DNA from 3 places in the Paenibacillus sp. FSL E2-0190 genome. Region 3 is predicted to be linked to each of the others. Evidence: predicted binding sites of a transcription regulator. Region 3 holds the regulator's gene; each other region holds the start of a gene.

Region 1 (3,283 bases), 340 kb from region 3:
CTTTTTGGGAAGGAAAAAGGATTCTAATTTTATGCCGATTCATGTTATATTTTATTATTTATAAAAAGACATTGTCAAGAGAGTCGATATACGCATTAATGTCAAGAGAATCAGTGATTCTAGTAAAACTCCTCATCTTCACCTTCATAATTGTCTTCCGCAAGTAAAGTATTGATCACTTGGCGAACCATATCGCCCGAAAATCCACGGCGCATAAGGAAGGCTCCAGTCTTTCTTCGCTTATCTGAAGCTTCTCCACGGATGAGATTCCATTTCTTGCGCCCAGTTTCGAGTGCGCTCTCCAGCTCTTGTTCAGGAGTAATATTCTCCAAAGCTTCCGATATAAGGGTTTTGTCAATCCCTTTCTCACGTAGCTCTTGTCGAATCCACATCTTCCCTTTCCGCTGGTTCGCTATTCGTTGCTCTGCCCATTGCTTAGCATATAAAGGGTCATCAAGAAGTCTTTCCTCCTGCAGCCGCTGCACCACTTCCGCAATAATAGTCTCTCCTATTTCCTTCTGGCGTAAACGGCGAGTCATTTCCATAGCGGTGCGTGGTTTACGTTCTAGATAACGGAGGCCTTCTACATAAGCTCGTTGACGCTCATCAGCTACAACAATTTCAACCAAATCAGCCTTCATAAAAGAATTACCAGTAATCATTCGATATTTAATCATGACGTCCTCGTGCACAGTCATGTTATATGCTCCGAAATGTATGATATAACGGTGGTCAGATTTCTTTTGACGTTCTACTTTAGTGATCTCTAAGAGTTCTCCTTCAGGAAAATCAGATAACACCTGCTCATCTTGTTCTTCTGCTTCAAAATCCAGTTGTATTACCATAGTTGTTTGTCACCTCGTAGCAATAGATCGGTTATCGTCTTACTTTCATTACTTGTTAAGAAAAGACACCCTGCAACAATCAATCACAGGGCGTCCTATTGCTTAATATACTATTCGATTTCGAGAAGCAATTTCTCTTCTTCTTCTTGCTCTGCAATAATATCTTCATTCTTCGGCGCAGCAACAATAGTGGATAAATTACTTGCTTCACGGATCTTATTCTCAATAATAAGGGCAATATCCTGATGTTCCTTCAAAAACTGTTTAGCATTCTCACGGCCTTGACCGAGACGCTCGCCTTCGTAGGAATACCATGCACCACTCTTATTCACGATATCCATTTCAGTACCGATATCTACAAGACTTCCCTCTTTGGAAATCCCTTCACCGTACATAATATCAACATCAGCCTGTTTAAAAGGAGGGGCTACTTTATTCTTCACAATCTTGATCTTAGTACGGTTACCAACCACATCGTTCCCCATCTTGATGCTCTCTACGCGACGTACATCTAAACGTACAGAAGAGTAGAATTTCAATGCACGACCACCCGGAGTTGTCTCAGGGTTACCGAACATAACACCGATCTTCTCACGAAGCTGGTTGATAAAGATAGCGATCGTATTGGATTTGCTAATGGCACCAGAAAGCTTACGAAGCGCTTGAGACATCAAGCGAGCCTGCAATCCGACATGGGAATCACCCATATCGCCTTCAATTTCAGCCTTAGGTACCAAAGCAGCAACGGAGTCAACGACAATAATATCAACGGCTCCACTACGAACGAGTGCTTCGGCGATTTCCAGCGCTTGTTCACCCGTGTCTGGCTGAGAAAGCAGCAACTCATCGATATTTACGCCCAAGTTACGTGCATATTTCGGATCAAGCGCATGCTCGGCATCGATAAATGCAGCTTGTCCGCCTTGTCTTTGCACTTCTGCAATAGCATGAAGAGCAACTGTTGTTTTACCTGAAGATTCCGGTCCATATACTTCAATAATACGTCCCTTTGGAAGTCCGCCTATACCTAACGCAATATCAAGTGCCAAAGATCCGCTAGGTACAACTTCCACTTGCATATGCGTGGATTCTCCCAGTTTCATTACCGAACCTTTACCAAATTGTTTTTCTATTTGACGAAGCGCCATATCAAGCGCTGCACGACGATCTGACAATCAGACCACTTCCTTCACTGTTTATAGTAATATAATAACGTGTTTTTAAGGTCTTGCCAAGCTTTTTTTCGAACATACATTCGTTTTTTTTGTCTTGGGCGTTATTTATCCCTTTTATTGTAAGCCTCCCTCCGGAGATAGAAGTTAATTAAATTCCCCACTTCACCGGACATCAACGACTTATGATCATGAGTAGTCATCGTGATCAAAATCTCTGCAAATATACAAAAAACCGCAGCAAAGAAATCTCAGTGCCACGGTTCTTCCGTATGTGTTTATTATAACTGGGCTAATCTCCCATTACAAGTCTGAACCCTCAAGAGGTGTCTCCACCTTGCGTTCCTCAAGTCTCCGCCACAGACGATACAGCAGAGCCTTTACAGTACGCAACCGGATATTTTCCCGTGTACCTTTAAGATTAAGCTCATAGACCTCTGTCTTACGTCCCCGTTCAGCCAAGCCGATAAATACAAGTCCAACAGGCTTGCGCTCAGAATAACCCGGTCCAGCCACACCCGTAACAGATAAGCCGAAATTGCTGTCTGCAATCATTCTCACTTGGTCAGCCAACACCTCGGCAACTTCTCGACTTACGGCTCCAGGAGCATTGGGTCCCTCCAAATAAGCACTTGGCACATTCAGTAGCTTTTTCTTTAGGTCATTCGAATAGCAGACGATACCGCCGGCAAACATCGAAGCACTGCCTGGAATATTTGTTATGCTCTCCATCAGCAAACCTCCGGTGCAGCTCTCTGCCGCACTTAAGGTCAGGCCGGCATCCGCCATCCAATCCACAATCAATTGCTCCAGCGGCACATCAATGTTCGCATACAAATGTTCCGGCAAAATCTCCTTGATTTGTTGTTCCAGTATCTCCAGCTTCTTTGTAGCTTCATGCTCAGAAGGGGCCTTTGTCGAAATACGAACAGTTACCTCTCCCTCTTTGGCATACGGAGCAATCGTTGGATCAGTCTGACTGCGAATCAGTTCGATGAGCTTGTCCTCCAGCAGTGATTCTCCGATGCCGGCAAATTTGAGCATTTTTGAATAAAGCGGTGTTTCGTTCGTCAAGGCGTGCTGCTGTAGCCACGGTACTGCTTTATCTACGAACATCGGTTTCATCTCACGAGGTGGACCTGGAAGCACAATATAATATTTCTTCTCATGCTCAAAAGCAATCCCAACCGCAAGACCGATTTCATTCGGCAACGGTGTAGTTCCTTCAATTATAAGTGCCTGTTTGCGGTTATTTTCGGTCATAAC
Region 2 (3,283 bases), 1.4 Mb from region 3:
AGTCATTATGATAATTTATGGGATCTGGGTCGTGGCAAGCTGATTGCGATTGGTGAGAATGGAGAGCTTCCGTCTGCTGAACTGTTGTCCAAAACACAGCCCAAATGGTCTTATCAGCTGACCTGGGGGAAACTCCTCTATGAGAAGAATACCGATGCTGTGATAAAAGCTTTTATGAACGATAAAATGGTATTCACACGAGAGGAGTATGCTGCTGAGGCCGCCGCTTTCGCTGCTATCGGGGATAGTGTGCTGGAGAGTGGACTATGTGGCCAATATTACAATAACATGACGCTCAGCGGCACGCCTGCACTGTTGCGAACGGATGCCAATATTAACTTTTCATGGAGACAAGGTTCGCCTGATCCTGCCATTCGTGTAGATGCATTCTCTGTGCGGTGGAGTGGGAAGCTGACGGCTGCTTTTAGCGAGGTGTATACCATTTATTCCTACTCTGATGATGGGATACGGGTATGGATTGATGGCGGGCTAGTCATTGATAGTTGGGTGAATCAGAGCGGCCAGGAACGAAAAGGGAGCATAAACCTGATTGCAGGTAAGCCGTATGAAATAAAGGTGGAGTATTATGAGAATGCGGGCGACGCCCGGGTTGTTTTGCAGTGGGAGAGTCCGAGCCAGATCAAGGGGGTTATCCCAGCGGGGGCATTTTATCTTCCTTAAAAAAGAGTACTTCAAGTGTGCAAGCGCAAGCAAAAAGCCCCGGTTTTCCGGGGCCTTTTTACGTATGAACGTCTTAAATTTGCTCGCGGTAGCTAATGTTGTTGGCGATCTTCTCGTCACGAACGGCTTTGCGCAGAACATCTTTGACGGTTTGGGCATCATGGATTTTTCGGAAAAGAAGCTGAGGCGCTGAGGCATCATCAGAAAATACAGTTAATGATCCAATGCCAAGCATCCGGTCCATGATAGACTGTTTTACGGATAAATCGCGTACGCGCAGCAATTCGATTTCTTCAACATTTTTACCGATAAGTCCGGTCTTTACCATAATACGCTGACTTGTAATGGTATATGAAGTTGTGTTAAGTCCTACGATTCCTTTGAGTCGATCCGAGATGCCGGCAGGTTTGCCTTTCCAGAGCACGACTTCTTGGATGACATGATTATCTACTGCGGGTCGATGAGCGGTTACTGGAGCAGTGCCGTCAAGGCTGGTTCCACATTCTCCACAAAATTTAGCGCCCTGCTTGTATTCCGCTCCACAGGTGGTGCAATAAGGCATAAATACTCTCCTTTCCTGATCACAATTAAAATAATTATAACATAACAGTCATTTTACATATATTTCATTTGCGCTTTACACAAACCGACATTATCCTGTTAAGTGGAGGGATAAATAATGAAAAAAGCTTTACTAATAGGAATGCTGATGATGACTGTCATCCTTAGCGCCTGCAGCAATAATTCAACTTCATCGGCACCTGCCACGGAGGAAGAAGTGCAGGAGACCGTGCAAAACTTCTACAATGAAATGTCTAAACTTGAAGAGTCAGGAAAAACTTCTTTAGCGGAGTTCAACGAAGCCATTGCGGGTTATTCAGCAGGAGAACTCACGGACAAGCAGTTGGAGAAGAAAATTAAGCAATTCCAGAGTACCGCAACTGATTTATCGAATCAAGCCGAGAAAGTAAAAATTTCCTCCAGCTTGCCTGAAGACATTCGTAAGTTGCTCGAAGAGTCTAAAGTTGCCTTTGAAAGTGCTTATTCTTTAAAAGAAGAGGCCTCTCAAGGTGCTGATTCCGCAAACGTTACGGCTGAGCAATTTAATGAATTGAATCAGAACGCTGATGTAGCGATGTTATTCGGTATTTCCAAGCTTAACGAGGCAAGAGAAGCAACAGGACTTATAGACTCCGAAGGTCAGGCTACCTCAGAGTCTGGGGACGTTGTTCAAGAATAAATCAAATCAGGCGCTGCGCAGTTTATCTGTCAGCGTCTTTTTGCTGCGAATTTTAGCTTGAATAGATATACATTATTATACATCTTCTAGATAAAATAGAGCCTCCGAAAAAGGTATCTTTTTCCTGATTATTGATTAATATGCGAAGATGCGGATATAATACAAACATACGTTCGTGTTCAGAGGAATAGATATATAATTAAGGAGGGGTTACCATGGGCAAAAAGCTGGAGAAAAACGGGCTGTGGGAAAGCAGCCGCATGATGCTGCCGGAGCATAAGATACGAATTATAAGAGATGAACGGGAAACGCTGCGCCGCATCAAGCCTATTCTGGATGAGCAGAAGCTGGAGGAGATTGAATGTACACTGGCTTTGTCGTTGCGGAGTCATGCACGAGTGACAGTTATTCTTTTTGACCCTTTTGAAAATACGATGTTAAGTGGTTTTGTGACTTCCATTCACACCCACTCGCGTGAGTTTAAGCTGCAGTGGGCGGAGGAATGGAAGTGGATCGATGTGGATGATATTGTCGAGGTCTACATCGTTTAATGCTGAGAACCGTTGCCTTCGCTTTTTTCATAAGCGATTAAGGTAACGGTAGGATTACCAGTCAGATGTGCAATGGAAGCTTCAGCATTCCGAATAATTTCCAGTGCTTCTTCCTGTTCACTAAGGGCTGCAACTTTATAGCTATCGCTATGAATATCCATATGTCTCCCACCTTTCGTTAAATATTTTGTCCTTTTTTGTGGAAATCATCCTAAAGGGGACAGGGGTACAGGCAAATAGGGCAGCGGCATCATTGAATATACCAAAGGGGTGATTCTATGCTGACTTTGGAGCAATTGAGGGAAAAATCCGCGGCGCGTCTGGTCGGGCTTCATCCTGTCTTGGCGGCAGGTGCGAATGTTTTGATTCAGCAAAGCCATGCGAGAGGAGTCCCTATCGTTATTACTCAGGGTCTACGGACCATTGCTGAGCAAAATGCTTTGTATGCGCAGGGTAGAAGCAAACCAGGACCGATAGTTACCAACGCTAAAGGCGGTACCAGCTATCATAATTATGGTCTTGCGTTTGATTTTGCGCTTTTGCTGCCGAATGGCACTAGCCTTTCTTGGGATATCAATCGTGATGGTGATAAGGATAAGACAGCAGATTGGCAAGAGGTTGTACAGGAGGCTAAGCGGCTTGGTTTAGAATGGGGCGGAGACTGGACCTCTTTTAAAGATTATTCACATCTGCAAATGACTTTCGGTTTAACTATAGATCAACTTCGGGCAGGTAAACGTCCAACGACGGACCAAGCCAAAGAGGCTTTAAAAAAGATTACCGGAGGGGATGATCAGGTGAACAAAGACGT
Region 3 (3,283 bases):
AGATTTAGAGGCATAAATCGTATCCTTGCCTTGTTTCTTTCTTTGCTTGTTGATTTGCTGTGTGTTGCGTTGAACCATTCTTTCCCAAGAACGGGCCATGTGCGTTCCCCCTAGTCATCCTGAAATATCTATGAAAAGGAACAGCGAGCTAATGTTTAAGCCCTTTGTTACCTTGTTCATGCTCATCGTTATCTACTATTTCAATAGTATTTAATTGTGCTCGGAAGTTATTGCGGATATTCCCCAGGTAAATTTCACGAAGCTTGGCGCGTTCCGCCACTTCCTCTTGATTAAGGCCTACGCTCTTCTGTTTGCGTGCCAATTCGTTAATTCGCGCGACCAACTCATCAATATTCAATACTTTCCCTCCCCCTATAAATTAATTCTAACTCTGCCATGAGAAAAAGAGCTTGTCAAGATCTACTCCCTGCAAGCTCTACTGGTCATTCTATTATGTTCTCAGAAAATTAATAAATAGGTAAAGTAAGTATGTCTCCAGCGTTAATTTGACTACTCTTAATCCCACTTGAACGTTTAATTCCTTCTATATAAACAACTGTCTTCATATCAGCTGGTTTATTCTTAAGAGCAATACTCCATAGTGTATCTCCACGTTCAACCACAATCCGCTTCTCTTCCTTCATTATAGTCGTCGATCCTGCAAATACATTTCCCACTACTGTTAGGCCAGATAATACTAGCACGAAAATCAATATTAACTTAATAAAGAAATCTTGAGGGAACAACGAAATCATCCCTCCAAGCAAACGTTCCGTTATCTCTTTCACCTTAGCGGAATTACGTGCAACGTCATTATGTCCTATAGATTCAACCACTGGGGCCTTATCGTAGATGCTGCGGTATGTACTGTATTTTAGCATAATCATCATCCTCCAAACACTTGTTCTTACTTTCGAATTTATAATAACACGAACATGTGTTTTGTTCAATACTATTTCAGAACAATTGTTCTCTTTTTTTCGAGAGACTCAAGCGGTTCATTTTATTATCATTTGTCTACCATTTTTTAACTCTAGCAGATTTATATTTATAATAGTTAGAACTTATGTTTGTGCGAACGGTAGTTCTATGTTATAATTTTCCCAAACATTACTATATGGGGTTGATTCCAATGTCAAAGATTTCAAGTCGCCAGCTGGCGATCCTGGAATTTATACGAAGCGAAGTCCGCAGCAAGGGTTATCCACCTTCCGTCCGGGAAATTGGAGAAGCTGTTGGCCTTGCTTCCAGCTCCACAGTTCACGGTCATTTGGACCGGCTTGAGAAGAAGGGACTTATTCGTCGAGATCCAACGAAGCCACGTGCAATAGAATTACTAGGCCAAGAGGATTCAGAGAATGTTCACCAATTCGCGCAGACCATCTCACGGATTCCTGTCGTAGGTAAAGTTACCGCCGGGGTACCTATCACTGCTACAGAGAATATCGAAGACTACTTCCCACTTCCTACTCACTATGTAGGTGACAACAAAGTATTTATGCTGTCTGTCATGGGTGATAGTATGGTGGACGCAGGCATTATGAATGGTGACTATGTGATTGTTCGCCAACAACAAACAGCGGACAACGGAGATATCGTTGTAGCCATGACCGAAGAAGATGAAGCAACCGTTAAGACCTTTTACAAGGAACGTGATCATATACGGCTTCAGCCGGAGAATCCAGCTTATGAGCCGCTTCGCCTTAATCGCGTAACTATTCTCGGAAGAGTCATCGGATTGTTTCGAGATATCCACTAAGTATGCACTTCTAACATAAAAGGCTGTTCCGCATATGCGGAACAGCCTTTTTTCTACGTTTTTTTGCTTTTCCAACCACTTACGAACATTTGTTCCCAATGGCTAAAATGGCCATTTTCTATGAATAACCCTTTAGGCGTTCTGCTCATATCCTAATTAGAAAGGAGTGTTGCGTATAATGCCCAACTACCGAATTATTGTAGATCTGACCCAACGAATGTTATATCTTCTGGACAATGATATTGTGATTAGAGGTTTCCCTGTCGGCATCGGTAAGATGTTAACCCAATCCCCAGTGGGTGAATTCACTATTATTAACAAACAACCCGACCCAGGGGGTCCCTTCGGTGTTTTTTGGATGGGACTGTCTAAACCACACTACGGAATTCATGGAAACAATGACCCTTCCTCCATTGGGAAAGAGGTGTCCCACGGCTGCATCCGGATGTACAACGAGGATGTGTTAGCACTCGCTGCTATTGTCCTTATAGGCACACGAGTAACGATAAGAAATTAAATTCGAATGGAGGCTCGGCAACCCCCAAATCACATTAAAAAATGGGGGGCATTACATAAGTAAGTATTTTTTCATTAGCATACTAGGAGTTTGGTGATTATATGTCGAATATTGTTAACAGGATTGCAAATTGAAAAGGATGTGTTTAGTTTGAATAATTCAAAAATTAGAACCCTCGTCGATTTTAAAGTCGATGCACTGGGTAAGCTGTCCGGTTTACTTTTAAATGATGAACAAGCTAGTGGAAAAAAAGTGAATTTGCTCACCTCTTTTGGCAGCATTCAGGGAATCGTCTCTCCAACCGTCTCCAACAAAGAGGATGTATTTGATTTAAAATCTTTGATGGATGATGTAATTGTAGACGAATACATATCTTATTTGGGAGCAGAACACCCTGATAAAAATTTCAGCTATAACTTTGTTGTCCTCAATGACGTTACTGTAAGACCTTATGCTAGTTATGGGACTCCGATCGAATACAAACAGCTGATTGTTTATACCGATCATATCACTGCCTTCAATTTTCTATAGGTTTACATAATCACCTTAAAAAGCACTCTTGCAGCAACCCCCAATTTTGCATCATTTGCAGAATCGGAAGGTTTCTCTGGGTGCTTTTTTTGGGTTAATCGTGAAGCCGATCCTATAATTCCACGAATTTCCCTTTTAAAAGATACTAGTGGAGATCATTCAGGCATATCTTTCAATAAGCAACAATTTGAGTCTAATGAGATAACTAGGAGGTGTGATTATATGCTGATTATCCTGATGTACTTATTTGCTATTTTAGGAGTTGTTTTAATTCTAAGTGCCGCCATTATAAAATTGAAAACGCTATCTGCTTCATCTGAAATTTCTAAGCTAGTTAATGCGACCTCATCTTTTAACATCAGCTTCACCAAAACATTCATTCCCCCCAATCAATCTCACTTGATCGCACTTAACGAGCCTAATAAAAAATTAGCAATTGGCACCAAAAATCCGAAGAGTAACAAAAAAGCAGTAGC

What was found. The regulator LexA, encoded in region 3, represses DNA repair genes until DNA is damaged. The targets are predictions, from matches to a motif close to CGAACATATGTTCG.
Region 1: recA (recombinase RecA) is a predicted target of LexA. The motif match lies at 2,090-2,103, and genes of this name have one in related genera.
Region 2: NST25_RS23225 (YolD-like family protein) is a predicted target of LexA. The motif match lies at 2,084-2,097, and genes of this name have one in related genera.

What each region holds. Positions count from the first base shown of each region.
Region 1 is NZ_CP150306.1:4,219,840-4,223,122, forward strand. Features, by position in the region: gene NST25_RS18515 (RecX family transcriptional regulator) at 120-845, opposite strand; gene recA (recombinase RecA) at 956-2,020, opposite strand; gene NST25_RS18525 (competence/damage-inducible protein A) at 2,321-3,283, opposite strand, start outside.
Region 2 is NZ_CP150306.1:5,275,066-5,278,348, reverse strand. Features, by position in the region: gene NST25_RS23240 (glycosyl hydrolase) at 1-681, shown strand, start outside; gene NST25_RS23235 (PH domain-containing protein) at 755-1,243, opposite strand; gene NST25_RS23230 (hypothetical protein) at 1,361-1,921, shown strand; gene NST25_RS23225 (YolD-like family protein) at 2,137-2,472, shown strand; gene NST25_RS23220 (hypothetical protein) at 2,469-2,633, opposite strand; gene NST25_RS23215 (M15 family metallopeptidase) at 2,751-3,283, shown strand, end outside.
Region 3 is NZ_CP150306.1:3,875,286-3,878,568, forward strand. Features, by position in the region: gene NST25_RS16900 (hypothetical protein) at 1-99, opposite strand, end outside; gene NST25_RS16905 (DUF896 domain-containing protein) at 149-358, opposite strand; gene NST25_RS16910 (LysM peptidoglycan-binding domain-containing protein) at 468-881, opposite strand; gene lexA (transcriptional repressor LexA) at 1,133-1,759, shown strand; gene NST25_RS16920 (L,D-transpeptidase) at 1,938-2,276, shown strand; gene NST25_RS16925 (hypothetical protein) at 2,427-2,807, shown strand; gene NST25_RS16930 (hypothetical protein) at 3,030-3,283, shown strand, end outside.